Regions from separate parts of the Nonomuraea sp. NBC_00507 genome, predicted to be linked through region 2. Evidence: riboswitches for the same ligand, from Rfam matches in the RefSeq annotation. Region 2 holds a riboswitch; the other holds the start of a gene.

Region 1 (18,473 bases), 3.5 Mb from region 2:
CCGGCGAATCGCCCAGCACGAGGTATTCCACCCGCTCCCGCCCGATCCGCACCATGGCCACCGTGGCGGACGGCGAATCCGGGTTGCCCAGATCGCACCCGCCGCCGTGCGCCGCCACCGTCTCCTCGATGGCCCGCTCCAGCACCCCGGCCAGCGGCGTGTCACCGTCCGCGGCCAGCCGCGCCGCCAGTGCCCCGCCGAGCCGCGCCACCAGCCAGGTCACGTCGTGCACGCAGCCGCTGTCCACCCCGGCCGCCGCCGTGGCCCCGTCGAGCACGACGATCCAGGACGGCCCGGCGATCACCAGATCCTCGTTGGGCCGGTCGGCCGAGCCGGGACGGGTGGCGTAGGTGACCTCCGCGAACATGACAGCGACTGTGCCACAGTTGCCCTCATGACGATGACCTACGAGCTCGGCGACGTCGTGGCCGAGCGGCAGCTGGAGGCCGTCGCCGAGGACGGCGCCCGTACGCCCGTGACGGTACGGATCGGCAGGCCGAGGCCGGACCGGCTCAGCTCACACGGGGATTGGTGCTGCCCCCATCAGATCGCAGGGCTGGGCGAGGAGCGGGCCGGGGCGGCCTTCGGGGTCGACTCCCTGCAGGCGTTGCTGCTGAGCGTTTACAAGCTGCGGCTGGAGCTGTCCCGGCGCGCGCAGGACGCGCGGGTCCGGCTGGACTGGCTGGACCAGCCGGACCTCGGCCTGAAGGTGGACCCGGAGGTCCACAAGCTCCTCGAGTGACGGCGCTTACACGATCACGAGCTCGCGCGGCGTGTTGTTGAGCCGCTCACCTCCGCTGTCGGTGCACACGACGATGTCCTCGATCCTGGCCCCGTGCCGCCCCGGCAGGTAGATGCCCGGCTCGACGGAGAAGGCGAAGCCGGGCTCCAGCGGCTCCCCGTTGCCGGCCACGATGTAGGGCTCCTCGTGCGTCTCGATCCCGATCCCGTGCCCGGTCCGGTGGATGAAGTAGTCGCCGTATCCGGCCTCGGCGATCACCTCGCGGGCGGCCGCGTCGACCGACTCGCACGAGACGCCCGGCCGCACCGCCGCGCACGCCGCATCCTGGGCGCGGCGCAGCACCTCGTAGTAGGCGCTGAACTCGGCGGGCGGCTCGCCCACGCTGTAGGTGCGGGTGGAGTCGGAGCAGTAGCCGCTGTGCAGCTGGCCGCCGATGTCGACCACCACCGGCTCGCCTTTCTGGATCACCCGGTCGGACACGTCGTGGTGCGGGCTGGCCCCGTTGGGGCCGGAGGCGACGATCACGAAGTCGACCGTCGCGTGCCCGGCCGCCAGGATCGCCTCGGCGATGTCCCTGGCCACGTCGCGCTCGCTCCGCCCGGCGCGCAGAAACTCGGGGACCCGCCGGTGGACGGCGTCGATCGCCTCCCCCGCCTCGCACAGCGCCGCCACCTCGGCCGGGGACTTGCGCATCCGCAACTGCCGCAGCACACTCCCGGCCAGCACCTGCTCGGCGTCCGGCAGCACCTCGCGGAAGCGCAGCGACGACATGGCCCACATCCGGTCGGCCAGCCCGACCTTGCCGGCCTGCCCCAGCCGGGCCGCCGCGATCGCATAGGGGTCGTCGGTCTCGTCCCAGGCCACGAACTCCAGCCCGAGCCGCGATGCGGGCGAGGCCTCGGCGGCAGGCAGCTCCAGCCGGGGCACCATCATGAACGGCTCCCCCGCCGCGGGCACCACCAGGCACGTCAGCCGCTCCAGCGGCTTGGCGTCATAGCCGCTCACATAGCGCAGATCGGGCCCTGGCGTGAGCAGCAGGGCGTCAAGGCCGCTCTTGGCGGTGGCCTCCTGCACGGCGGCCAGACGGGACACGGGATACAGGTCTGAGGACGTCACAGGCCCAAATCTACTCCGCCCCGGGTCTCCCACTATCCGCGAAAAGCTCTCACAACACGGGAAGCACTCGCTACACTCCGTTCAACAACGATCACGTAGTGTGGGGACAATTGTTCAGATCCACTGCACTTTGAGAGTGAGACTATGGTCGACGTCATAGGCGCGGCCGGGCTGCTCGGGCACAAATCCGATGCGGAGTTGCTCGCCGCACGGCTGGCGCACGCGCAGCGGCTCGGCAACATGGGCTGGGCGGAATGGCACCTCCACACCGGCCAGACGATCTGGTCCGAGCAGGTGTATACGATCTTCGGCCGCGACCCGGCCCAGGGTCCCATCGCCCTGCCCCAGCTCGCCAAGCACGTCGAGCCCGCCGACGTGGCCGCGCTGGACCGGCTCCTGTGGTCCGCCGTGCAGAGTGTCGAGCCGGTCCAGGCCGAGTTCCGCATCCGCCGCAGCGCGAGCTCCGGCGATCTGCGCGACATTCGCATGGTGCTCGAGCCGCTGATGGCCCCCGGCGGCCCCATCGGCCTGCACGGCGTCATCCAGGACATCACCGGCCGCCGCCGCGCCGAGCGCCTGATGTCGGAATCTCGCCGCCAACTCCTGGAGGCCCGCGAGCAGGCTGCCGAGGAGCGCCACGTGATGCTGGCGCTGCGCGATGCGATCCTTCCCGATCCCGCCTGCTATCCGGGCCTGCCGGACACCAGCATCGCGGTGCGCTACGTGCCCGCCGAGAAGACCGCGAACCTGGGCGGCGACTGGTTCGAGGCGGCCCCCTCCCCCGACGGCCGCCTACTGCTGGCCATCGGCGACGTCTCCGGCCACGGCCTGCCCGCGATCGCGCACATGGCCCAGCTCCGCCACGCCCTGGTGGGCCTCGCCATGACGGGGCGGCCCGCCAACCGGCTACTGGACTGGCTGAACGAGCTGGTCCTGCACCAGCTCAACGACACCACCGCCACGGCGGTCATCGGGCATCTGGACCCGCGGACCCGGGTGTTCGCCTGGAGCCAGGCCGGCCACCTGGCGCCCATCCTGGTCCGCGACGGGGTGGCCAGCCGGCTCGGCCAGCCCAGGGGCGTGCTGCTCGGCGCCGCGTGCGGGCGCCCGTACGAGCTGGCCACGACCCGGCTGCGGCCCGGGGACGTGCTGCTGCTGTTCACCGACGGCCTGGTCGAGCGGCGCACCCGCGACATCGACGTCGGCCTCGACCTGGCCCTCGCCGCCGCCGCCCACGTGCGGGGAAGCGAGCTGGAGTCCGGGCTCGACCGCCTGCTGTCCGACATCGGCGGGCCCAACCCCGAAGACGACGCCTGTCTCCTGGGGGTTGGCATCCTGGGGGATCCCTGCGCATAGACCGGAGCAACGAGCAGGGTCCGAGAGCGGCAGCTTGCGTAACCAGCGAGGACCCGTTGGGAGTGCGACCATAGACACGTGCTGATGGTTCTGGACACCCCGTCCCTCTACTTCCGCGCCTTCTACGGCATACCGGAGTCGATCATGGCCCCCGACGGCTCGCCCGTCAACGCCGTGCGCGGCCTCATCGACATGATCGCCACTCTCGTGCGCAAGCACTCCCCCGCGGAGCTCGCGGCCACCATGGACGCCGACTGGCGTCCGGCCTTCCGCGTGGCGGCGATCCCGACCTACAAGGCGCACCGCGTCGCCCACGGCAACACCGAAGTGGTGCCCGACGCGCTCGTGCCACAGATCGCCGTCATCCAGGAGGTGCTCGACGCGCTCGGCATCGCCCGCCTGGAGTCCGCCGGTTACGAGGCCGACGACGTCATCGGCACGCTCACCCACCGGTCGGGCGGCGCGGTCGACATCGTCACCGGCGACCGCGACCTGTTCCAGCTGGTCGACGACGCCCGCCCGGTCCGCGTGCTCTACACCGCCCGCGGCATCCGCAACCTGCAGATCGTGGACGAGGCGTTCGTCACCGCCAAATACGGCGTCCCGGGCCGCGCCTACGCCGACTTCGCCACGCTGCGCGGCGACCCCAGCGACGGCCTGCCCGGCGTGAGCGGCGTCGGCGAGAAGACCGCGGCCGCGCTCATCACCCGCTTCGGCTCCCTCGAGGCCCTGCTCGAGGCCTTGGACGCGGGCGTGACCGACGGCTTCCCCGCCGGCAGCCGCACCAGGCTGGCCACCGCCCGCGACTACCTGAGCGCCGCTCCCGCGGTGGTCAAGGTGGCCCATGACGCCCCGCTCCCGGCCGCCGACCTGGCACTGCCGGCCAAGCCGCGCGACCCCGAGGCGCTGGTGCGCCTGGCCGACCGCTACGGCCTGGACGGCCCGCTCAACCGCCTCCTCGACGTGCTGGGCGGTTGACCGCCCGGACGCCGCAAGGCGGCCAGCAGCGGGCCGCTAGGTGGCCAGCAGGGCGCGGACGGCCGCCTGCGCGGCCTCACGCAGGCGGGCGTGCATGAGCACGTTCTCCTCGCGGTCGGTACGCACCTCGACCACGCGCGGCCCCTCGCCGCGCAGCGCCTTCGGCAGCTCCGTGATCTCCGACACCAGCGTGTAGGGCGTCCCGGTCGCGGCCGTCGCATACCCGAGATCGACCCCGTGCGGCGTGCCGAAGACCCGCTCGAACGGATCGCGCACCGCCGCCTGCGGCAGCAGCGAGAAGATCCCGCCCCCGTCGTTGTTGACCACCACGAAGCAGACGTCGGGCCGGGGCTCGCGGGGCCCGAGGATCAGCCCGTTCTGGTCGTGCAGGAACGACAGGTCGCCGAGCAGCGCGAAGGCGGGCCCGTTGTGCGCCAGCGCCGCCCCCATCGCGGTCGAGACCAGGCCGTCGATCCCGGAGGCGCCCCGGTTGGCCATCACCCTGATGCCGCGCCGCGGCCGCATCGCCTGGTCCAGGTCCCTGATCGGCATCGACGACCCGCAGAACAGCAGCGCCCCGTTCGGCAGCGCGTCCACCAGGTCCCTGGCCAGGCGCGGCTCGCTGACACCCGAGACGTCGAGCACCTCGTCCACGGCCGACCTGGCCGCGAGGTCCGCCCGCCGCCAGGCGTGCAGCCAGCTGTCGTCGCCCGCAGCCACCGGGATCTCCACCGCCTGCGCCACCTGTGTGGCCGACCTGGTCGGGTCCGGCCAGCGGTCCAGGTCGGGCGCCACAACGATGTGCTCCGCGGTCCGCCGCAGCCAGGACAGCAGCGGCCGCGACAGCCCGGGCCGCCCCAAGGTGACCACCACATCGGGCCGGTGCGCGTCGGCGAACTCAGGCGTCCCCAGCAGGTAGTGGTAGGTCGAGATGGCGTGGTCGCCGTAGCGGGCACCGCCGTTCGGCTCCGACAGCACGGGCCAGCCCGCCATGCCGGCGGCGGCCACGTAGCGGCGCACGTTCGCGGCGCCGTCACCGACGACCAGCACGCCGCGCCGGGTCGGCGGGATGTGCAGGGCGATCGGCGGGGGTGCGACCCTGGCCCGCACCCACGGGCCGTTGGCGCCGCCGTCGAGCGGCTCGCACCAGGTGGTGTCGCCGTCGGGGATGAGCGGCTCCCTGAAGGCCAGGTTGAGATGGACCGGGCCGGGGTTCGCCGGTCCGGCGGCCCGCTGGTAGGCGCGGCAGGCCAGCGACCGCCAGTAGGCCACCTGCCCGGGGCGGTCCTCCGGCACGCCGACCTCGGCGAACCAGCGCGTGGCCGTCCCGTAGAGCTTGATCTGGTCGATCGTCTGGTTGGCGCCGGTGCCGCGCAGCTCGGGCGGGCGGTCGGCGGTGAGCACCAGCAGCGGCACGCCCGACTCGCTCGCCTCGATCACGGCCGGGTGGAAGTTCGCGGTGGCCGTGCCGGACGAGCAGATCAGCGCGACCGGCCGCTCGGACCGCTTGGCCAGCCCGAGCGCCAGGTATGACGCCGAGCGCTCATCGATGCGCACGTGCAGCCGCACCCGCGACTCGGCGTGCAGCGCCAGCGCCAGCGGGGCCGAGCGCGAGCCGGGCGCCAGCACCACGTCGGTCAGGCCGCAGCGCACCAGCTCGTCGACCAGCACGGTGGCCAGCGCGGTCGCGGGGTTCAACGTGACGCCTCCTGCATCCGGCGAAGCCACTGGGGAGATTCAATCTCAAAAGCCGACAACTGCTGATCATCCACTGATGGGCGGCGTACCGCCAGCCGCCCGTCCACGGGCGTCAGCGGGTCGTCCACGACGTCGCCCGCCAGCAGCGGCAGCGTGCCGAGCCCGCACGCGTACGGCAACGACGGCAGCGCCGCCGCCAGCGCCAGCCCCGCCGCGAGACCCACGGAGGTTTCGACGGCGCTGGAGACCACGGCGGGCAGCCCGCACGCCTCCACCACCCGCAACGCGTTTCGCACCCCGCCCAGCGGCTGCACCTTGACCACCGCGACGTCGGCCGCCTCGGCCGCCCTGACCCGCAGCGGGTCCTCGGCCCGCCGGATGGACTCGTCGGCCGCGATCGGCACGTCGCAGGCCCGCCGCACCGCCGCCAGCTCCTCCAGCGTGGCGCACGGCTGCTCGGCGTATTCCAGGTCGTAGGTGTCCAGGCGCTTCAGCCGCCGCACGGCCTCATCGACGCTCCACGCGCCGTTGACGTCGACCCGGAGCCTGCCCGCCGGGCCGAGCGCGTCACGTACGGCCTCCACCCTGGCCACGTCCTCGTCGAACGTCTGCCCCCGCTCGCCCACCTTGACCTTGGCCGTGCCGCAGCCGGAGCGCCGCACCAGCTCGTGGGCCTGCTCGGGGTCGACCGCAGGCACCGTCGCGTTGACGGGGACGCTGTCACGCACCGGCTCCGGCCAGCCCTCGAAGGCCGCCTCGTGGGCGCACGCCAGCCACCGGGCGCACTCGCGCGGGCCGTACTCCGGGAACGGGGAGAACTCCCCCCACCCCGCCGGGCCGCGCAGCAGCACCCCTTCTCTGACGGTCTGTCCCCGGAAACGCAGGCGCATCGGGATTCGGAAGACCACGGGACCCCCGGGGGCTTCGGGAGAACCTGCCACGACCCTCCCCGCTTTCCCCTGCGCCGCTGTCCGACGTGTCGCCATTAACCTTACGAGCATGTGGAGGAACCCGTCGCATCCGGACCGTCCGCTGCATGCCATTGTGCAGCCTCCGGGACCCGCACTGTTCACGGCCGTCCGCGACGCGCTGACCGGCGACGGACCCGCCGTCCTCCCCCTGCCTCCCGGCCAGGCCGATGCCGCGCTGGCCGCGCTGCGCCCCACCCACGTTGACGGGACGCCCCAGGACGGCGGCGCCGGCGTGCCCGCCGACGTGGCGGTCGTGATCGCCACCAGCGGCAGCACCGGCACGCCCAAGGGCGTGATGCTCTCGGCCACCGCGCTGCGCGCCTCCGCGGCCGCCTCCCTGCGGCGCGTGGAGGCCTCCAAGGGTGAGCGCTGGCTGTGCTGCCTGCCCATCTCCCACGTCTCCGGCCTGCAGGTCCTGGTGCGCGCCCTGCTGTCGGACAGCGAGCCGATCATCCACCCGCGCTTCGACCCGCGCGCGGTCCTGGACTCCGGCGCCGACCACGTCTCGCTGGTGCCGACCCAGCTGCACCGGCTCGTGGAGCTGGGGGCCGACCTGTCGGGGTTCCGCACCATCCTGCTCGGCGGCGCCGCGCCCCGTCCTGGCCTGCTGGAGCGCGCCCGGGACCTCGGCGGCCGGATCGTGACGACGTACGGAATGAGCGAGACGTGCGGCGGCTGCGTGTACGACGGCCGGCCCCTTTACAATGTAGATCTCAAGATCGGCGAGGACGGCCTGATCCGGATCGCCGGTCCCGTGCTCTTCTCCGGCTACCGCTCCGGCGAGCCCGACCCGTTCGACGGCGGCTGGTTCGTCACCTCCGACCTGGGCGAGCTGGCCGGCGGGCGGCTGCGGGTGCTGGGCCGGGCCGACGACGTCATCAACACCGGCGGCGAGAAGGTGATGGCCGCCGCCGTGGCCGCCGTGCTCGGCACCCACCCCGCGATCGCCGACGTGGCCGTGATCGGCGTGCCCGACCCCGAATGGGGCGAGCTCGTCACCGCGGTCGTGGTCCCCGCCGCCCCCGACACGCCACTCACGCTTGCCCAATTGCGGGCATACTGCCGCGATAGGCTTCCCCCTCACGCCGCCCCGCGCGAGCTGCGCCTGGTCACCGGACTGCCGCTGCTGCCGAACGGCAAGACCGATCTAGTACGGCTGAAAGCAGGAACCTGACGAGGTGCGGCTGCGTCAGAGTGGGGAGAAGGAGGGAGCCTTCATGGACCAGACCCGCAAGATGTGGGCATCCGTGGCCATCATCGGCGTGATCGTCGTCGCCGGCGTCTCGGTCGCGGCGGCCGCCTCCGCGGGCAGGCTCGACCAGGTCGGCGAGGAGACCAGAGCTGTGGTGGAGAAGGCATCACCGTCCGGTCCGCCGGCGACGCCGGCCCCGTCTCCCGAGCCCACCGATGACGACATCGTGGTCTCCCGGGAGGTCAACCCCGACCCCAGCAAGGTGCTCGAATACTGGACGGACGAGCGCATGGAGGACGCCGAGCCCATGCCCATGCCGGAGGTCACGACCGGCGAGATCGACGTGACCGAGTAAGACCCGCACGAGGGGCGGCTCGCCACGTGGGCGATCCGTCCCTTTTTGGCATTTCGTCCGGGCGGGAACAAATGGCGGAGAATGGCGTTATTGATACTGGTGCGCCGTGCGGACAACGAAGCCGCCCGCCATAACCTGCCTGATCGCTTCTACTCCGTACGGAGGAGGTGTCCTCATGCCCACATCCGCCGTGGCGACCCCACCCGCGACTCTCGACCAATTGCTTGAACGAGGGCGTAACCAGGGTCACCTTTCTCTGGCGGAGCTGCGTGACGCGTTCGCCGAAGCCGGGATCAGCCCCTCTGAGGGCCGCACGATACTGCGCGAACTGTCGGAGGCCGGCGTGAGCCTGGCCGCCGAGAACGAGCCGTCTCTCAGCAAGACCGCCCCCAAGAAGACCACCACCAGGAAGCCCGCACAGCCGAAGGCCACCGAGGAGCAGGGAGAAGCCGCTCCGAAGAAGTCTTCGACCTCGCGAGCAAAGGCTACCGGCCGCAAGGCGGCCAAGGCAAAAACCGACATGCCGGCCGTGGCGAAGGGCGTCGTCCCGCCCGACCCCAAGCCGGAACACGAGGAGGACGTGCCCGACGACATCGTCATGACCTCTGAGAACGAAGAAATCGAGACCGAGCAGCTCGACCTGGACGACACGCAGTCCACCATGGGCGACTCGGTGCACACCTACCTCAAGTCCATCGGCCGCCGCACGCTGCTGACCGCGGCGCAGGAGGTCGAGCTGGCCAGGCGGATCGAGGCCGGCCTGTACGCCGAGTACAAGCTGGAGACCCACCCCGAGCTGCCGCTGGACGTCCGCGAGGACCTGCGCATGGTCGTCGAGGACGGCCGGCAGGCCAAGGACCACATGCTGGAGGCCAACCTGCGGCTGGTCGTCTCGGTGGCCAAGAAGTACACCGACCGCGGCATGTCCCTGCTGGACGTGGTCCAGGAGGGCAACCTGGGGCTGATCAGGGCCGTGGAGAAGTTCGACTACACCAAGGGTTTCAAGTTCTCCACCTACGCCATGTGGTGGATCAGGCAGGCCATCCAGCGTGGCTTCGCCGACTCGGCGCGGACGATCCGGCTGCCCGTCCACGTGCTGGAGATGCTCTCCAAGCTGTCGCGGATCGAGCGTGACATGCACCAGCGCCTGGGGCGCGAGCCCACGCCCGAGGAGCTGGCGGTCGAGCTGGACAAGACGCCGGACCAGATCGAGGAGCTGCTGCGCACCAGCCGCCAGCCGATCTCGCTGAACGCGACGATCGGCGAGGACGGGGAGACCACGATCGGCGATCTCATCGAGGACGTCGACTCGCCGGAGGCCTCGGAGATCGTCGACCGCCAGCTGCTGGGCGACCAGCTGCGCGGTGTGCTCGACAACCTCTCGCCGCGGGAGTCGAAGATCATGGCGCTGCGGTTCGGCCTGGTGGACGGCAAGCCGCACACGCTCGACGAGATCGGCAAGCACCTGGGGCTGACCCGGGAGCGGATCCGTCAGCTGGAGAAGGAGTCGCTGTCCAAGCTGCGCCACCCGAGCAACACCCGCCCGCTGCTCGACTGGGCCAGCTGACCGCTCTGAAGCAAAGCCCCGGCCACACGAGGGAGGCGTGACCGGGGCTTTTCCATGCGCGCGTCGAGTCAGACGGTGGAGGGCACCGGGCGGGGCACGCTCGGGATCCCCCAGAGCCGGTTTTCCTCGCGCAGCGTCCGCAGCCGCTCCACCTCATCGGTCCACATCCGGCCGGCCGGCGTGGCCCGGGCCTTGCGCCGCGCGATCCGATCGTCGTAGGACTTCACCCCGAACGTGGCCCGCTGCCCCGCTTCGGCGGCCCGCAGCGCGTCGGTCAGCGCCCGGTCGAACGCCCGCCCCGCGGCCAGCAGCTCGATGTCGTCGGCCGCCGCGGCCCGCAGCTCCCGCAGCAGCTGCTCGGCCTGGCGCGCCTTTTCGAGCAGCTCGGGGAAGCTCTTGGAGATCTCCTGGTCCGCGTGATAGCGAACCTCGGCCTCCCGGCTCACCCGCGGACGGAAAAACGCCATCGACCCTGCCCTTTCGCCAGCCTGCACCTCGTTCAACCGCCAAGAGTACGCCGTCGCGCGACACGAACGGAAATCACCCCGGCGCGGCCGCCTTTACATTGTAAGATGATCGCCATGCCCGCCAAGCGACCACCCGTTCCCCTCTCCCGCGAGCGCATCATCGAGGCCGCGCTCCACATCGCCGACAGCCAGGGCCTGCGCCGGCTGACCATGCGGCGCCTGGGCGACGCCCTGCAGGTGGAGGCCATGGCCATCTACCACCACCTGCCCCGGGGCAAGGAGGCGCTGATGGACGCCCTGGCCGAGCACGTCACCACCGTGCGCGTGGAGCAGGGCCCGACCTGGCAGGAGACGGCCAAGGCCTGGTGCCGGGCCGAGCGCGAGCTGCTGCGCGAGCACCCGGGCGTGCTCGCCCTGGCCCTGACCAAACCCCCGAAGGGGGCCACGGCCCTCGCCGTCAGGGAGCAGGTCGAACAACTCGCCGACGGCGGCCTGGACGACGCGGCGCAGGCCGTACGCGCGCTGCGGGCCTTCGTGTTCGGCAGCGTCGCCGTCGAGGTCCAGCAGTCCGGCTGGGCCGATCCCGAAGTCGACGAGTGGGTAAGACCGGATGAAAGAGCCGACATGGACTTCGAGCGCGGACTCGACGCTCTCCTCAAGGGTTTGCAAACGTGATGCGCGTGTCACGCTTGGCCCGTTATCCTGCATAAGGCACGCTGTGTCGAAGGTCACACGTTCCGGGGACCCCCCTGTAACAGTCCGAAGGGACTATGTCGGAATGTGTGACGGACATCGCACACTTGCCAAAACGACAACCCGAGCCGCTCCCGTCCCTCAGCGGGGGCATTTCACGAGATATCGGAGGCACGCCGATGTGCCCGCACGACCCGGCCTGTCCGGATGCAGAGGCGCCAGACCGCGAGAAGGCACGCACTCTCGCCTGCCACCCCGAGCAGGGATGGAGCCTGCTCTGCAACGGCGTCGTCCTGTTCGAGGACACCGGGGAGCTCCTGCCCAGCGGCGCCAGCATCGAACCGCACCGGCCCGTGGTCGGCGCGGCCTGACCTACGGACCTACGCGTAGTGGGTGATCCACTCCGCCACCACCTCGCCCACCCGGGCGGGGTCCTTTTTCAGGTCGTGGCCCTCCCCCGGCAGCACCACCAGGAGCGCCGCGTCCGCCGCGTCGGGGATGCCGAACGGATCACGGTCTCCGTTGACGACCAGCACGTCCACCCCGGCGCCGCGTAGCTCCTCGGCCCTGGACCGCTCGGGCTTGCCGGGCGGATGCAGCGGGAAGGCCAGCGCCACGACCGCCGCCGCGCCGACCGCCTTGGCCGTACGGCAGGCGACCCGCGCCCCGTTGCTCCGCCCGCCCTGCACCAGCGGCAGCTCCGGCCACCGCGCACGCAGCTCGCTCAGGACGACCTCCCATGCCTCGTCCTGCCGGGCCGGCGAGCCGGGCGCCCGCGCCCCCGCCACCCTGAACGCCTGGGTCACCCTCGCCACGACGGCCCCGGCCCCGAGCGCGGCGGCACGCACGGCCACCAGGTCGGGAGCGTCCACTCCCCCGGCGGCCCCGTGGGTCAGCACGAGCAGCAGCCGCGGCTCGGCCACCTCGTCGACCTCGACCATCGCGGGCCCTCGCGGGGTCATGACCTCCATGGGAGAACCGTACCTTCGGACGATTCCGGCCTACCCCTCAGGGCTGATGACGGCGTGCCGCGTACGGGGCATGATTTTCCTATGCCAGACAAGCGTCCCCTCCGGGATGATCTGCAGGCCACGCTCGACGCGCGCCGCGATCTCGGCCCGGACTACGAAGCCGCGTTGGTCGAGTCGTTCGTGGAACGTCTCGACGAGACGATCGCCGCCCGCGTGCAGGCCGAGCTGGCCGTACGCGGCGCCGCCCCACACCGGCACCAGGGCAAGAACCCCGGCTCCGCGATGATCCCGGTCGCGCTGGGCTCGATGGGCATCGGCATCCCGCTGACGGCGATCGCGGCGGGCAACGCCGGCCTGGTGGGGCTGACGATCACCTGGCTGGCGATCGTCATCATCAACGTGGCCGCCGCCGCGGCCATCATGCGCCGCGGCTGAGCCGGGCCCGTCAGGCGTCGCGGTCGTAGCGGAGGCGGACCTCGGCTGCCAGGCTCTCGTCCTCGTGCTCCAGCCCGTACGCCCACACCCGCTCGGCGTCCTCCTCCCGCCCGCGCAGCGGCAGGGTGCGGGCCAGCAGCTCGATGGCCAGCGCGCTGGTCTGGGGGTCGGCGCCGCCCTCCACGGTGTCGGCGAACTCGGCGCAGGCCAGCTCCAGATGCGCGATCCCCAGCTGCACCCGCAGCCCCGGCACGTCCTCCTCGGGAGCCGACTCCAGCGCCTCCATGAGGACGTCGGCCGCCATCCCGGGCTCGTCGTGCTCCATCAGCAGATCGGCCAGCTGCCGGGCCGCGTGTGCGCCGATCTGGCCGTCGCCGGCCGCCATGGCGGCCCGCAGCTCCGCCTCCGCCTCCTCGAGGCTCGTGGCCAGCCGGGCCAGCGCGAGATGGGCCAGCGGCACGTACGCGGCGGTGCCGACGCCCAGCACGGCCTGCCAGGCGGCCCTGGCCTGCTCGGCCCGTCCCTCCCGCTCGAAGCCCTGCGCGAGATGGCAGGCGGCCTGCGCGGCGTATTCAGGATGGCCGGTGGACAGCGCGGTCCTGGCCGCGGCGCGGGCGGCCTCGACGTCGCCGCGCTCCTCCAGCACCACGGCCAGCCCCACGGCGGCCTGGGCCCGGTCGGGTCCTTCAGGGTCGGCGGCCAGCCGGCTCAGGATGGCGGCGGCTCCGTCGAGATCACCGTCCTCGGCGAGGCGGCGGGCGGTGTCGAGGGGCGGTGTCTCCAGCTCTGAGAACGTCAAGAGAGCTCCTTCTGGCGACGGTCGCACGAAGCTTAACCACTTCTGGCGATCATGTCTGCTCAGTTGACGCTGAAGGACTGGCCGGCCCTCGATTCAGGGCCGGCCGGACGACTCAGTCCTCGTAGGCCTCCAGCGGCGGGCACGAGCACACCAGGTTGCGGTCCCCGTACGCCTGGTCGATGCGCCGCACCGGCACCCAGTACTTGCCGTCCCGCAGCGACGGCACCGGGTAGGCGGCCTCGGTCCGCGAGTAAGGGTGCGCCCACTCGTCGGCGACGACGGACTCGGCCGTGTGCGGCGCGTTACGCAGCGGGTTGTCGGTCTTGTCGTAGTCGCCGGACGCCACCTTGGAGATCTCCCCCCGGATGGCGATCATTGCCTCCGCGAACCGGTCGAGCTCGTCAAGGTCCTCGCTCTCGGTCGGCTCGATCATCAGCGTCCCGGCCACCGGGAACGACATCGTGGGCGCGTGGAAGCCGTAGTCGATGAGCCGCTTGGCCACGTCGTCCACGGTGACGCCAGTCTCCTTGGTGATCTGCCGCAGATCGACGATGCACTCGTGGGCGACCAGCCCGCCGCGCCCGGTGTACAGCACCGGGTAGTGGGGGGCCAGGCGCCGGGCGAGGTAGTTGGCCGACAGGATGGCCTGCTCGGTCGCCGCGGTCAGGCCGTCCGAGCCCATCATCCTGATGTACGCCCACGAGATCGGCAGGATCCCCGCCGACCCGTACGGGGCCGCCGAGACGGGCCCGACGGGCGTGTCGTTGTGCAGCGGGTGGCCGGGCAGGTAGCGCGCCAGGTGGGCGCGCACCGCCACCGGGCCGACACCCGGGCCGCCGCCGCCGTGCGGGATGCAGAACGTCTTGTGCAGGTTGAGATGGGACACATCGGCCCCGAACTCGCCCGGCTTGGCCAGCCCGACCAGCGCGTTGAGGTTGGCGCCGTCGACGTAGACCTGCCCGCCGGCGCCGTGCACCTTGGCGCACACCTCGGTGATGCTCTCCTCGTACACGCCGTGCGTCGACGGGTACGTCACCATGATCGCGGCCAGCGCGTCCCGGTGCTTGTCGATCTTGGCGTCGAGGTCGGCCAGGTCGATGTTGCCGTCGGCGTCGCAGGCCACGACCACCACGCGCATCCCCGCCATGACGGCGCTGGCGGCGTTGGTGCCGTGCGCGGAGGACGGGATGAGGCAGACGTCGCGCCCGCTCTCGCCGTTCGCGCGGTGGTAGGCGCGGATGGCCAGCAGCCCGGCGAACTCGCCCTGCGAGCCGGCGTTCGGCTGGATCGACACCGCGTCGTAGCCGGTGATCTCGGCCAGCCAGCGCTCCAGCGTGCCGATCAGCTCCGTGTAGCCCGCGGCCTGGGCCTCCGGCGCGAACGGGTGGATCGCGGCGAACTCGGGCCAGGTGATCGGCTCCATCTCGGTGCTTGCGTTCAGCTTCATCGTGCAGGAGCCGAGCGGGATCATCGAGCGGTCCAGCGCGATGTCCTTGTCCTGCAGCTTGCGCAGGTAACGCAGCATCGCCGTCTCGGAGTGGTGACCGTGGAAGACCGGGTGGGTCAGGTACGCCGACTCGCGCAGCAGCGCGGCGGGCAACGCGTCGGCGTCCAAGGCCACCTCGGAGGCGTCCACGCCGAACGCCGCCCATACCTTGGTCACGTCGGCGGCGCCGGTCTTCTCGTCGCAGGCGATCGAGACGTGGTCGGCGTCGGCCTGCCAGAGGTTGACGCCCCGCTCGGCGGCCGCGGCGACGACCTCGGCGGCCCGGCCGGGGACGCGCACCAGGACGGTGTCGAAGAACTCGCGGTGCACGACCTCCAGGCCGGCCTCGCGCAGCCCGTCGGCGAGGACGACCGCGTGCCGGTGGACCCGGTGGGCGATGCGGCGCAGCCCGTCGGGGCCGTGGTAGACGGCGTACATGCCGGCGATGACGGCGAGCAGGACCTGCGCGGTGCAGATGTTGCTGGTGGCCTTCTCGCGGCGGATGTGCTGCTCGCGGGTCTGCAGGGCCAGCCGGTAGGCGGGGTCGCCGTCGGCGTCGACGGACACGCCGACCAGGCGGCCGGGCATCTGCCGCTGCAGCCCCTCGCGTACCGACATGTAGGCGGCGTGCGGCCCGCCGAACCCGAACGGCACCCCGAAACGCTGCGAGGAGCCGATGGCGATGTCGGCGCCGAGCTCGCCCGGCGCGGCCACGAGCGTGAGGGCCAGCAGGTCGGCGGCGGCCACGACGAGCGCGCCCGCCTCGTGCGCGGCGGCGGCCACGGCGCGGAAGTCGCGCAGCCGCCCGGAGGCTCCCGGGTACTGGACGAGCACGCCGAAGCACTCGGGCAGCTCGCCGTCGAGCGGGTGCTCCACGAGCGTGATGCCGAGCGGCTCGGCGCGGGTGGCCAGCACCCGCTTGGTCTGCGGCAGCGCGTCGGCGTCGACCACGAACACGTTGCTCTTGGACTTGCCGGCGCGCCGGGCCAGCGTCATGGCCTCGGCGGCGGCGGTGGCCTCGTCGAGGAGGGAGGCCCCGGCGACGGGCAGGCCGGTGAGGTCGGAGACGACCGTCTGGAAGTTCAGCAGCGCCTCGAGGCGGCCCTGTGAGATCTCCGGCTGGTAGGGGGTGTACGCGGTGTACCAGCCCGGGTTCTCCAGCAGGTTGCGGCGGATCACCGCGGGCGTGATCGTGTCGTGGTAGCCCAGGCCGATCATCGAGGTCAGCACCCGGTTGCGGTCGGCGAGGGCGCGGAGCTCGGCGATCGCCTCGGTCTCGCTCGCGGCGGCGGGCAGCTGGAGCCGGTCCTTGGCCCTGATGGCCTCGGGGACGGCCACGGCCACCAGGTCGGACACGGACTCGAAGCCGACGGCCTCGAGCATGCGCTGCTGCTCGGCAGCGGAGGGGCCGATGTGCCGGGATGAGAACGGCGGAGCTGACAGGTCGGTCATGGACAGTGCCTCCCGAGGCTATGGAGACCGGCGCCAGGGCGCGGGCGAGTGCCGGATCTCCCCACTCTGTCAGCGCGGCGTCACCGCGACCTGAGAGCTTCACCCCCGTGAACAGGGGCTTGCACCGTCGGTGAGGCACGCCTGGCGGGCGCGCCTGCTTTCCAGAGTTGCCTCGCCCGAGCGGTACGGGGTGCCTGAGAGATTCCGGGGAGGGTTGCTCCTTCGGCGCCCCGGGACCCGTGGGCCCCAGAGACTCTCCCGCACGGGGTCGTCAGCCTTGCTGTCCTACATTACAGCCCCTATGCGTTACAAGGGGATTTCACCCGATGCGTCGGGCGCGGCGGCGGCGGGCGAGTTCGTCAGCGGGGTGGTCGGCCGGGACGGTGTCCTCGACCGCCGCTCTTTCCCCCGGCAGCTCCGCGAGGGATCCCTCGACCTCGCGCCAGACCCGGCCGAGCGCGATGCCGAACACGCCCTGGCCGCCCTGGAGCAGGTCGATCACCTCGTCGGCGGAGGTGCACTCGTAGACGCTGACGCCGTCGCTCATGAGCGTGATCTGGGCGAGGTCGGCGACCCCGCGATCGCGCAGATGCTGCACGGCCGTGCGGATCTGCTGCAGCGACACCCCGGTGTCGAGGAGCCGCTTGACGACTTTGAGCACCAGGATGTCGCGGAAGCTGTAGAGCCGTTGGGAGCCCGAGCCTTGCGCGGCCCTGATCGTGGGCTCTACCAGGCCCGTGCGCGCCCAGTAGTCGAGCTGCCTGTAGGTGATGCCGGCCGCCGCGCAGGCCGTGGGCCCGCGGTATCCGATGTCGCCCGGCAACGCCGCCGGCTGCTCGTCGAAGAGCAGTCCCTGCTCCCCGGCACGCTGCCGCGCGTCCTCACGCCGTACCGGATCTTCCTGGCCGGCCGTCTTTCCCTCGCCGCTGCTGACCGCCACGCGGACCTCCGGCTTTCTCTCATCCCGTGGCCTGATCTGGGGGTTCATGAAGGGCGGCCACGGGTTTCACTTGCACCGTAGGACCGTGACCATGCTCAGTCAACGATCCGGCTCGGCGCGTCGTGAAGCGTAAATGCACCGAAATACCTACCCCGCCCTGCCGAAGTCTTCGGGAGTGATTGTGTCAAGGAACTCCCTGAACTTCTCCACCTCGTCCTCTTGGTCGTCGGGGATGACCACGCCGGCCTCCTGGACCACCTCCTCGCTGGCGAAGATGCGGGCTCCGGTGCGCAACGCGAGCGCGATCGAGTCCGACGGCCGCGCGCTCACCTCCACGCCGTTGGAGAACACCAGATCGGCGAAGAAGATGCCATCACGCAGCGCGACAATGTTGACCGCCCGCAGGCCGACGCCCAGGGCGCTCAGGACGTCACGGAAAAGGTCATGGGTGAGCGGCCGCGGCGGTGGCTCCTCCGCTTGGGCCAGGGCGATCGCCGTCGCCTCGGTCATGCCAATCCATATCGGAAGGAACCGCTCCCCGTGTGCCTCCTTGAGCAAGACGATCGGCTGGTTTGTGGGCATTTCAACTCTTACGCCCACGACCTCCATCTGCAACACGGGCTGCTCCGTATTCCTGACCGGTCACCCGGCACAGCTCTTCGCTCGACTGGCTACTTCAATTCAACGTAACACCCGGCGGGCCTGGAATGTGCCGTCGGCTCCCTGCTCGCCTCGCTCTCAACGGCCCAGCACCGACCGTACGCCCGTGCGTACCAGAGATGCGTGCAGATCGAGCAAGAGGGCCGAAAGCTCCCTGGCGATCTCCTCCGCCTCGCCGGCGGCCCCGGGGGCGCGCCGTTTCAGCACGGGCGCGACGGTCTGCTCGACCAGACCGCACTCGCGCTCGGCCGCAGCCTTGACCGCGCGCAAATGCCGGGCGTGCAGGCCGAAGCGGGCCAGGGCGCCGACGGTGCGCGCGACCTTCAGCGCCTCCTCGTCGTAGCGCCTGGCCACCGGGGCGAGCAGGCCGTAGTCCTCCAGCTCGGTGAGCGTCTCCTCGTCGATCTCCGCGGCCTCGAGCAGCTCGGCACGGCTGAGCTTGACCTCGTGCTTGTCCTGCACCGCGCGGGGGCGGCCGAAGCTCTCGGCCATCCTGTCCTTGATCACCCGCAGCGGCAGGTAGTGGTCGCGCTGCTCGGTGAGGATGAAACGCAGCTGCTCGACGTGCAGATGCGTGAACTTGCGGTAGCCGGAG
Region 2 (10,681 bases):
CGGCACGTCGCAAGGCTCTAAGGTGGTCGCGCCCTGGAAAGCCCCGCCCTCGGGCATGGACGCGGCGTCCATCTCAGCGGCCCGCTCGTAGTCGAGCCACCGCACTCCCTCCCCGACCTCTGGGTTGTACTGCCCCTCTGGAAGGACCCGCCGGACACTCGGCTTGCGCTCGCGGAACACGGCTTGCCTCCTGTCATCATCGATGACCGATCGTAGAGGAGCCGTCACTCACAGGAGGCGAAGTCGGGAAGATTCGCCGCTTGAACCACCCGCCGTACCTGTACAAACAGGTCCAATCGCGACGTCAGTACACGATTGCGCTGACGGTTGGCTCCCGCTGTCTAGTCGACCTCGTCGTCGTAGATCGTGAACTTCACCGTCAGGGCCGAGGTGTGGATCTCGTATGCCGCAGGGATGTGGGCGTCTGGCAGCGCAATGCAGTCCCAGCGATTCGGCCAGCTTGGCTTCCAGCTTTTCGCGTGAGCCGGCGGAGATGACGACCGTACCTTCGGGATCGGGCTCGCCGCGCTCGATGCGCGCAATACCCTCCCGGATAACCCGTTGGTCCTCCTCATCTTGGAGCCGCTGCAGCTTCTCCTTGAGTGCGGCGTAATCTGACGCCTAAACCAGTACGGCCTCCGGACGGCCATGAACGCGTGAAGGTTTCATGCTGAATCGTGGCGGCTGGCTCGCCATGAACTTGTCGCCTCAAGAATCGCTTGACGGTTTCGGGCGGGGCACGCTGGAGCGTTTGCGCTGGATGAAGATGGAGTATGTGCTTCGCGACGCGGACGGGAAGGTCGTTCGTACGGTTCACTGGTTCAGGAATGCTAGACGACATGTGGGGCCTCACGCCTGACGCCTTCCGCTTTTCGAGGTCACTGACGGCACGCCCTCCTCTAGGTGGGTGGTGAGCTACGTTCCGCCCGGTCCGCTCACCCCGGACGTCGGATCATCGTTGATCGCCTTCCGGGAGTGGGCGATGGACCACCTCTACTACGAGCGACTTGTCGATGGAGACGAGCAGGCTGTCGCCGCTTTCAGGTGGGAGAAGGCGCTTATTGACCACGAGGCATAGAGCCCGGTCCAGCGGATGGTCGGAACTCCTGCGGGCGTGCGCGATGTTGATGTGTCCGCATTGGCCGAACGCGCTGATGGCGAATGCGTCGGGTGGCCATGATGTGGGGGAGTTGTCCGGTTCTGGCCTGGCAGTCATCTTCGTGAAATGTGCGATCTCGGACATAGTGCTCACGGTTTCCACTCTCCAGGGCGGGCGGCTTCGTCGAGAGCATCAAGTCGGCCATGCCGAGCGAGTACTGGAGATAACGGTTGAGGAGGCGTTGGAGGCGGCGAAGGCATCGAAGAACACCACGGTGCGTAAGTTGATCACAGACAACCGCTTCAAGAAGAAGGACGAGGTCTGCATGGACGGGTCCACAGCAGAGGAGCGATTCCGGACGGACAGCCGCCACCTGGCGGAGATAGGTCGCCGGCTGAGCGAGCAACTGCAGCCCGTGACGGTTCGCCTTCCTGCGGAGTTGATCGGCAGAGCTCGCGCAGCGTGGCTTCGGGATGAGGTCGAAGAGCTGCAGGCCGAGGATTTCGAGAAGTGGCTCATGAGGTCGCTGGCGGGTGAGTTCGCCTTGATAGGGCTGGCTGCCGCTGAGCTCGCAGAGTCCGAGGGCGGCGAGGTGGTCGTCCGGCTCGATCCCCGCCGGATCGCCCACGCACTGTTCGCCGCGGACCTATGGGAGGACCGCCCCTGGGGGGTTGGTGCCTGACGCTTTGTACTGTGGTCGGTCAGGTCAGCACTCGATGACGTTGACGGCTAGGCCGCCTCGCGACGTCTCCTTGTACTTGTCCAGCATGTCCCGGCCGGTGTCCCTCATCGTCTTGATGGCCTTGTCCAGGGCCACAAAGTGCTTCCCGTCGCCGCGCAAGGCGATTCTCGCCGCCGTGATCGCCTTGTTGGAGGCGACCGCGTTGCGTTCGATGCACGGGATCTGGACCAGGCCGCCGATCGGGTCGCAGGTCAGGCCCAGGTTGTGTTCGATGCCGATCTCGGCGGCGTTCTCCACCTGCTCCGGCGTGCCGCCCATGACCTCCGTGAGGGCGGCGGAGGCCATCGAGCAGGCCGAGCCGACCTCGCCCTGACAGCCCACCTCGGCCCCGGAGATCGAGGCGTTCTCCTTGAAGAGGACGCCGATGGCGGCGGCGGTGAGGAGGAAGCGGACTACGCCGTCGTCGTCGGCGTGGGGGACGAAGCGGGTGTAGTACGTCAGGACGGCCGGGATGATGCCGGCGGCGCCGTTGGTGGGGGCGGTGACGATGCGGCCGCCGGCGGCGTTCTCCTCGTTGACCGCCAGGGCGAAGAGCGTCACCCAGTCCATGGCCTGGAGCGGGTCCTTCTCGGGGGGCTCGGTCTGCAGGCGGCGGTAGAGCTGGTTGGCGCGGCGCTTGACCTTGAGACCGCCGGGCAGGACGCCTTCCTTGGAGATGCCGCGGCGGACGCAGTCCGACATGACGTTCCACAGGTTGAGGATTCCGGCGCGGATCTCTTCCTCGGTGCGGCCGAAGGCCTTCTCGTTCTCCAGCATCAGGGCGGAGATCGACAGGCCCGTGTTCGAGCAGTGTTTGAGGAGCTCTTCCCCGGTGGTGAAGGGGTAGGGAAGCACGGTGTCGTCGGGCTTGATGCGGTCGGCGCCGGTGGCGTTCTCGTCCACGACGAAGCCGCCGCCGACCGAGAAGTAGACCTTTTCCCGCAGCGTGTCGCCGTCCGCGGTGTAGGCGGTGAAGCGCATGCCGTTCGGGTGCTCGGGGAGGGAGATCTTGCGTTCGAAGATCAGGTCCTCGCCGACGACGAAGGGGATTTCGTGGGTGCCGTAGAGGTTGACGGTGCCGGAGGCGCGCATCGCGGTCAGGCGGTCGTCGATGGTGTCCACGTCCACGAGTTCGGGCTTCTCGCCCGACAGGCCCAGCAGGACGGCCTTGTCGCTGCCGTGGCCCTTGCCGGTGAGGCCGAGTGAGCCGTACAGGATGGCCTGGACGCGCGCCACGCGCGGCAGCAGGCCGTCCTCGTCCAGGCCGCGGGCGAACTTGTGCGCGGCCGCCATCGGGCCGCCCGTGTGCGAGCTCGACGGGCCGATACCGATCTTGAACAGGTCGAAGACGCTGATCGCCATTGATGGGCGCCTTTCATGCAAGGCCGGGGCCCGCTGAACGGGCCCCGGCGAAATGGGTCAGGACTCGCCTGAGGTGAGCGCCTTGTACTCCTCGGCGGACAGCAGGTCCTCCGCGTCGCCTTCCATGCGGACGCGGAACATCCAGCCCTCGCCGTACGGGTCGCTGTTGACGACCGACGGGTCGTCCACGACGGCCTGGTTGATCTCGACGATCTCGCCGGCGACGGGCGTGTAGATCTCGCTCACGGACTTGGTCGACTCCACCTCGCCGACGGAGTCGCCGCCCTCTACGGTCGAACCGACCTCGGGGAGCTGCACGTAGACCACGTCACCGAGGGCGTCGGCGGCGAAAGCCGTGATGCCGACGGTCACGGTCAGCCCGTCATCGAGCCCGGCCACCCACTCGTGCTCCTTGGTGTAGCTCAGCTCGTCAGGGATGTTGCTCACTTCTTCCTCCTGTAAAAGGGCAGCTCTACCAGGTCCATAGGTTCTTGACTGCCCCGGATGTCCACGGCCAGGCCTTCTTCGATGCCGGTGTCCACGTAAGCCATAGCAATGGGCTTGCCCAGAGTCTGGGAAGGCGCACCGCTGGTGACCTCGCCGACGACGGCGCCGTCTTTGGTCACCGGGTAACCGTGGCGCGGCACCCGGCGTCCCCGCGCGACCAGGCCGACGAGGCGGCGCCGCGGCGGGTCGTCCTTGACCGCCTCGAGCGCCGTCCTGCCGACGAAGTCGCCGGGCTTGTCGAATTTCACCACTCTGCCGAGCCCCGCGTCGAACGGGGTGAGCTCGGCGCTGAGCTCGTTGCCGTACAGCGGCATGCCCGCCTCGAGGCGGAGCGTGTCGCGGCTGGACAGGCCCGCGGGCTTGAGCCCGTACGGCTCGCCGGCCGCCATGAGGGCGTGCCACAGCGGCGCGGCATCCTCGTTCGCGACGAAGAGCTCGAAGCCGTCCTCGCCGGTGTAACCGGTGCGGGCGATCAGCGCCTGCCGGCCGTCCACCACGCCGGGCAGGCCCGCGTAGTACTTGAGGCCGCCGAGGTCGGCGTCGGTGAGCGTGGCGAGGATCTCCTGCGCCCGCGGGCCCTGGACGGCGATGAGCGCGTACTGGTCGGAGCGGTCGTCCACGACGGCGTTGTACGCCTTCGTACGCTCTTTCAGCTCATTTCCGACTTTTTCGTAGTTTGAGGCGTTTGCCACCACCATGAACTCTTCGTCCCCGAGCCGGTAGACGATGAGGTCGTCGAGCACCCCGCCACGCTCGTTCACGATCATGGTGTATCTGGCCCGCCCGGGCTCCAGCGCTGACAGATGCCCGACCAGCGCATAGTCCAGGGCCTGGCCGGCCTGCGGGCCCGTCAGGAAGATCTCGCCCATGTGCGACAGGTCGAACAGCCCCGCCGCCTGCCGGACGGCGTTGTGCTCCGCGGACTCGCTGCCGTACCGGAGGGGCATGAGCCACCCCGCGAAGTCGGTCAGCGTGGCGCCGAGGCTCTCGTGAACGTCTCGTAGCGGTGTCGGTCGGGACATTTATCGCACCTCAGGACAGGATCGGATGCCAGCATCCTCCCCCTCTGTCATCGATGCCTGAGAGCTTCGCCCGGGTTTTGCCGGACTTTCACCTTCGGCGAGGCCCACAGGCCTGCTTTCCAGAGGACACCTCGTCCGTGCGGTCCTTTGCCTTGAGAGGTTCGCGGGGAGGGCTTGCTCCTTCAGGGACCCTGACCGGCTGTCAGGGTGCTCTCCCGCACGGTTTCGTGGGTGATGTCCCGTAAGCCTAGTGCCGTTACGGGGGTCTTGTCGCGTTCGGGCGCCCGTGAACCGCTCGGGCGGTGATGACGTTGAAGGGGCATGAACCGGCGAATGGCGGCCATCGGACTCGCGGCGGCCCTGACCATCACGTCCTGCGGCGCCGAGAGCGCCGCGTCCCCGGCGCCGCCCCCTCGGTACGAGGCCAGCCTGACGGTGCTCGAAGGCCACGGGCACGGGCCTCAGCTGTGTTGGGCGGTGGCCGAGTCCTTCCCGCCGCAGTGCGGTGGCCCCGACGTGGTCGGCTGGGACTGGAGCAAGGTCGGGCACGAGTCGCAGGGCGGCGTGAAATGGGGTTCGTACCGGGTCGTCGGCACTTGGGACGGCGCCCGGCTGACCCTCACGGAGCCGCCCGGCTCGCCCGTGTATGAGGAGCCTCCGACGACCGACTTCACCACTCCGTGCCCCGCGCCCGAGGGCGGCTGGCGGCCCGTCGATCCCGCCAAGGCCACGGAGGCGACCCTGGAGAAGGCGATGAAGCGGGCGGGGACGGCCAAGGAGTTCGCGGGCGCCTGGATCGAACCCATCGGGCCGACGCCTGACCCGTCGGAGGAACTCGACGCCTACGCGCGGGGGCAGGTGCTCAATCTCAGGTTCACCGGCGACCTGGCCGGGCGCGAGGCGTGGATCCGCGAGGTCTGGGGCGGCGCGTTGTGCGTCAGCGGCGCGGAGCGTACCGAGGCCGAGTTGCACGCGATCCAGCGGGAGGTCGAGAAGGAGCTGGGCGACGCCCTCATCTCCTCCGCGCCCAGCGTCACTCGCAACCGGGTCGAGGTGGAGACCTGGCTCGCCTCCGACGACCTGCGCCGCACGTTCGACCAGAAGTACGGCGCGGGCGTCGTCGTCCTCGACAGCGTGCTCAAGCCCGTCGGTTAGCGGCAGGCGGCCACGAAGGTTTCGAAGATCGCGCAGTCCTCGGCCGCCTCCGGGTGCCACTGCACGGCCATCGTGAACGACTCCGTGTCCATCTCGACCGCCTCGATCGTGCCGTCCTCGGCGGTGGCGGACACCGTGAGGCCCGGGGCGAGGCGGTCGATGGCCTGGTGGTGGTAGTGCGGGACCGTCACCGGCTCCGTGCCCAGCGCCTTGGCCAGGCGTGTGCCCGGCACGGGGACGACGGGCAGCGGGCCGAAGCGGCCGGGCGCGGGGGAGTGCCCGTCGTGCCCGACCACGTCGGGGAGGTGCTGGTGCAGGGTGCCGCCGAGGGCGACGTTGAGCACTTGGAGGCCGCGGCAGATCCCCAGGTACGGCAGGCCGGCCTCGAGAGCGGCATTCAGCACCGCAAACTCGGCCTCATCCCGAAATTTGCGAACATAGCCGACCTTTTCCCCCGGCTCCTGGCTGTAGCGGGCCGGGTCGATGTCGCCCCCGCCCGCCAGGATGAGCCCGTCGAGCCGCCCCACGACAGGCGCGGGATCGCCGGCCGGCGGCAGCACGACCGGCTGCCCGCCGGCGCGGACGACCTGCTCCACGTACATGTACGGCAGCAGCGCGACGGTCATGTCCGCCCACACCGTGAACTTCGCCGGCTCGACGTAACAGGTGATCCCGATGACCGGACGCACGATTTCCTCCTAGAGCGGCGTCACGTAGGCGCCGGAGATGCCGCCGTCCACCAGGAACTCGCTGGCCGTGATGAACGACGCGTCGTCGCTGGCCAGGAACGCCACCGCCGCCGCGATCTCCGTCGCCTCGGCGAAGCGCCCCACGGGTACGTGCACCAGCCGCCGCTGCGCCCGCTCCGGGTCCTTGGCGAACAACTCCCGTAGCAACGGTGTGTTGACCGGGCCGGGGCACAGGGCGTTCACCCTGATGCCCTCCCTGGCGAACTGCACGCCCAGCTCCCGCGACATCGCCAGCACGCCGCCCTTGGAGGCGGTGTAGGAGATCTGTGACGTCGCCGACCCCATGACGGCCACGAACGACGCCGTGTTGATGATCGAGCCCTTGCCCTGCCGCCGCATGTACGGGAGGACGTGCTTACAGCACAGGTAGACGCTGGTCAGGTTGACCTCCTGGACGCGGCGCCAGGCGTCGATGCCGGTCTCCAGGATCGAGTCGTCGTCGGGCGGCGAGATGCCGGCGTTGTTGAAGGCGATGTCGACGCTGCCGTAGGTGTCGTACGCCGTCTGGAACATCCTGACGACGTCGTCCTCGCTGGTCACGTCGGCCTTGATGAAGAGGCCGCCGACCTCGTTGGCGGCCTTGCCGCCCGCCTCCTCGTCGACGTCCACGCAGACGACCTTGGCGCCCTCCTCGGCGAACCTGCGGGCCGTGGCGAGCCCGATGCCGCTGCCCGCGCCGGTGATGACCGCCACCCGATCCTGCAACCGCTGCACTTGTTTCACTCCCAGGAGATGAAGACGTTCTTGGTCTCGGTGAACGCCGCCAGGGCGTCCGGGCCGAGTTCCCTGCCGAGTCCGGACTGCTTGAAGCCGCCGAAGGGGGTCCAGTAGCGGACCGAGGAGTTGGAGTTCACCGAGAGCGCGCCCGACTCGACCGCCCTGGCCACCCGGAGCGCCCGCCCGACGTCCCGGGTCCAGATGGAGCCGCTCAGTCCGTACGGAGTGTCGTTGGCGATCCTGACGGCGTCGGCCTCGTCCTTGAACGGCGCCACCGACACCACGGGCCCGAAGATCTCCTCGTTGAACGTCCGGTCGGTGACGTCGGGGGTCAGCACGGTCGCCGGGAACCAGAAGCCCTTGCCCTGCGGGCACGTTCCCTGGAGGTAGGGGTCCTGGACGAAGCCGCGGACGCGTTCCAGGTGCTCGGCGCTGATGAGTGGGCCCATCTCGGTGCTCTCGTCGAGCGGGTCGCCGACCTTGACGGCCTGAACGGCGGGCGCGAGCAGGGCCATGAAGTCGTCGTACACGTCGGCCTGGACGAGCAGCCGGGAACGGGCGCAGCAGTCCTGCCCCGCGTTGTCGAAGACAGCGTAAGGAGCCGCCTTCGCGGCCTTCTCGAGGTCCGCGTCCGCGAAGATGATATTCGCGGATTTGCCGCCCAGTTCCAGCGTCACCCGCTTCACCTGCGCGGCCGCTTTGGCGGCGATCTCCTTGCCCACCTCGGTGGAGCCGGTGAACACGATCTTGGCCACGTCCGGGTGCTCGACCAGCCGGGCCCCCGCGACCTCCCCTGCCCCAGGCAGAACCTGGAGCACCCCCTCGGGGAGGCCCGCCGCCAAGGCCAGCTCCGCCAGCCTCAGCGCCGACAGCGGAGTCCATTCCGCCGGCTTGACGATCACGGTGTTACCGGCCGCCAGCGCGGGGGCCACGCCCCACGACATGATCAGCATGGGGAAGTTCCACGGCACGATGACGCCCACGACGCCCAGGGGCTCCTGGAACGTGATGTCCACACCGCCCGGCACCGGGATCTGCTTGCCGTGGTTGCGTTCGGGGGCGGCGGCGTAGAAGTGCAGGACGTCGCGTACGGCGCCGGCTTCCCAGCGGGCGCTCCCGATCGGGTGCCCGGCGTTGGCCAGCTCCAGCCCCGCCAGCTCCTCGCCGTGCTCGCCCACCAGGTCGGCGAAGCGCCGCAGCAGCCGCGCCCGGTCGCCGGGGGCCACGTCGCGCCAGGCCGGGTACGCCTTCCTGGCACGCTCCACCGCCCGGTCGACCTCGGCCGCGTCGGCCAATTCGACCTCGGCGAGCACGTCCTCGGTCGCCGGATTAACGATCTTCATGCTCACATCCGTTCGAACCCACGGAACATCTCCCAATCCGTCACCGCCGCGTCGAACGCGGCCAGCTCCACCCGCGCGTTGTTCGCGTAGTGCTCGACCACGTCCTCGCCGAACGCCACCCGGGCCAGCTTCGACCCCTCGAACAGGGCCAGCGCGTCGCGCAGCGTGTGCGGCACGGTCTCGGCCCCCGAGGCGTAGGCGTTGCCCTCGAAGGGGTCCTCCAGCGGCAGCTCGTTGTCGATCCCGTAGAGCCCGGCCGCGATCAGCGCGGACACCGCCAGGTACGGGTTGACGTCGCCGCCCGGCACCCGGTTCTCCACGCGCAGCGACTGGCCGTGGCCGACGAGGCGCAGCGCGCAGGTGCGGTTGTCGACGCCCCATTTGACGGCGGTTGGGGCGAAGCTGCCGGGCACGTAGCGCTTGTAGGAGTTGATGTTGGGGGCGTACAGGAGGGTGAGCTCGCGTAGGCAGGCCTGCTGGCCGGCGATGAAGCGGGCGCCGAGCGGCGACAGCCCGAACGGCCCTTCGCCCGCCATCACCGGGTCGCCGTCCACGGTGCGCAGCGAGATGTGGATGTGGCAGGAGTTGCCCTCGCGCTGGTTCGGCTTGGCCATGAAGGTGATCGACTTGCCCTCCTGGGCGGCGATCTCCTTGGCGCCGTTCTTGTAGATGGCGTGGTTGTCGCAGGTCTTGAGCGCCTCGTCGTAGCGGAAGGCGATCTCGTGCTGGCCCAGGTTGCATTCGCCCTTGGCGGACTCGACGTACAGGCCGGCGCCTTCCATGCCCCGCCTGATGCGGCGCAGGAGCGGCTCGATGCGGGCGGTGCCGAGGAGGGAGTAGTCGACGTTGTAGAGGTTCGCGGGCGACATGTCGCGATAGGCGCGCTTCCAGGCGTCCTCGTAGCTGTCCTCGTAGACGACGAACTCCAGCTCGGTGCCCACATACGCGGCCAGGCCGCGCTCGGCCAGGCGGGTCAGCTGCTTGCGCAGGATCTGGCGGGGCGAGGCGGTCACGTCGCCGCCGTCCTCCCACGCCAGGTCCGCCATCAGCATCGCGGTCCCCTCCTGCCACGGCACCCGGCGCAGCGTGGCCAGGTCGGGCTTCATCACGAAGTCGCCGTATCCGCGCTCCCAGGACGACATCGCGTAGCCCGAGACGGTGTTCATGTCCACGTCCACCGCGAGGAGGTAGTTGCAGCCCTCGGAGCCGTGGTGCAGCACCTCTTCGAGAAAGTAGCGCGCCGACAACCTCTTGCCCTGCAACCGGCCCTGCATGTCGGCGATCGCCAGCAGAACGGTGTCGATCCGCCCGGCCGCCACCTCGTCACGCAGCTCGTCGGCGGTCAGGAACCCTTCGCTGCTCACGTGACGTCGCTCCCATCTGGCATGGCGCGCTTTCCGGTGATTGGGCTAGTCTCAGACCATTGATGTGCATGCCGGGATCGCTTGTCAAGACCTGAGGCCACGTTGGACGAGTCGGCGCGTTTGATGACGGTGTTGCGCCCGGTCAGGGCGGGCAACGCCTTCGAGGAGACCGTGGAACGGCTGCTCCAGGCCATCAAGCTGGGCGTGGTGGCGCCGGGCGACAAGCTTCCCCCCGAGCGTGAGCTGGCCGTCCAGCTCGGCATCAGCAGGGTGACCCTTCGCGAGGCGATCCGTGCCCTGTCGGACGCGGGCTACCTGGACGTGCGGCGGGGACGGTATGGAGGGGCCTTCGTCACGTACGAGCCGCCCAAACCGGACGCGGGCGACCTGCGGCAGGTCCTGGCGGAGATGGGCATGGACGACCTTTCCGACGCCCTGACGTTCCGGCTGGCCGTCGAGTGCGGGGCGGCCCAGGTCCTGGCCACCTCCGAGCTGACCGGCGAGAAGCGGGCCGTGCTGCTCCGCAGGTTGTCGGAGCTGAACGAGGCCTCGCTGACGGACTACCGCCGTCTCGACACGGCCTTCCACCTGTCCATCGCCGAGTTGACCGGCTCGACCCTGCTGGCCACCACCTGCGCCGAC

What was found. A riboswitch is a leader RNA that binds a small molecule or an ion and turns the genes downstream of it on or off. The one in region 2 is predicted to bind glycine.
Region 1: another riboswitch for glycine. It lies ahead of gcvP (aminomethyl-transferring glycine dehydrogenase); the one in region 2 lies ahead of gcvT (glycine cleavage system aminomethyltransferase GcvT).

The regions. Positions count from the first base shown of each region.
Region 1 is NZ_CP107853.1:8,183,940-8,202,412, forward strand. It holds gene OHA25_RS39515 (protein phosphatase 2C domain-containing protein) at 1-367, opposite strand, end outside; gene OHA25_RS39520 (DUF6968 family protein) at 395-742, shown strand; gene OHA25_RS39525 (M24 family metallopeptidase) at 749-1,858, opposite strand; gene OHA25_RS39530 (PP2C family protein-serine/threonine phosphatase) at 2,003-3,214, shown strand; gene OHA25_RS39535 (5'-3' exonuclease) at 3,299-4,192, shown strand; gene menD (2-succinyl-5-enolpyruvyl-6-hydroxy-3-cyclohexene-1-carboxylic-acid synthase) at 4,229-5,890, opposite strand; gene OHA25_RS39545 (o-succinylbenzoate synthase) at 5,887-6,780, opposite strand; gene OHA25_RS39550 (AMP-binding protein) at 6,890-8,035, shown strand; gene OHA25_RS39555 (hypothetical protein) at 8,079-8,408, shown strand; gene OHA25_RS39560 (RNA polymerase sigma factor) at 8,584-9,975, shown strand; gene OHA25_RS39565 (hypothetical protein) at 10,044-10,442, opposite strand; gene OHA25_RS39570 (TetR/AcrR family transcriptional regulator C-terminal domain-containing protein) at 10,557-11,117, shown strand; gene OHA25_RS39575 (DUF5999 family protein) at 11,315-11,506, shown strand; gene OHA25_RS39580 (alpha/beta hydrolase family protein) at 11,516-12,106, opposite strand; gene OHA25_RS39585 (hypothetical protein) at 12,188-12,541, shown strand; gene OHA25_RS39590 (hypothetical protein) at 12,552-13,340, opposite strand; gene gcvP (aminomethyl-transferring glycine dehydrogenase) at 13,453-16,278, opposite strand; glycine riboswitch at 16,335-16,449, opposite strand; glycine riboswitch at 16,450-16,549, opposite strand; gene OHA25_RS39600 (MerR family transcriptional regulator) at 16,598-17,218, opposite strand; gene OHA25_RS39605 (bifunctional nuclease family protein) at 17,366-17,836, opposite strand; gene ftsR (transcriptional regulator FtsR) at 17,957-18,473, opposite strand, start outside.
Region 2 is NZ_CP107853.1:11,654,938-11,665,618, reverse strand. It holds gene OHA25_RS55480 (hypothetical protein) at 911-1,078, shown strand; gene OHA25_RS55475 (hypothetical protein) at 1,182-1,781, shown strand; gene OHA25_RS55470 (L-serine ammonia-lyase) at 1,806-3,182, opposite strand; gene gcvH (glycine cleavage system protein GcvH) at 3,240-3,629, opposite strand; gene gcvT (glycine cleavage system aminomethyltransferase GcvT) at 3,626-4,711, opposite strand; glycine riboswitch at 4,746-4,841, opposite strand; glycine riboswitch at 4,842-4,939, opposite strand; gene OHA25_RS55455 (hypothetical protein) at 5,033-5,866, shown strand; gene OHA25_RS55450 (gamma-glutamyl-gamma-aminobutyrate hydrolase family protein) at 5,863-6,555, opposite strand; gene OHA25_RS55445 (3-oxoacyl-ACP reductase) at 6,565-7,329, opposite strand; gene OHA25_RS55440 (aldehyde dehydrogenase family protein) at 7,335-8,675, opposite strand; gene OHA25_RS55435 (glutamine synthetase family protein) at 8,678-10,039, opposite strand; gene OHA25_RS55430 (FadR/GntR family transcriptional regulator) at 10,163-10,681, shown strand, end outside.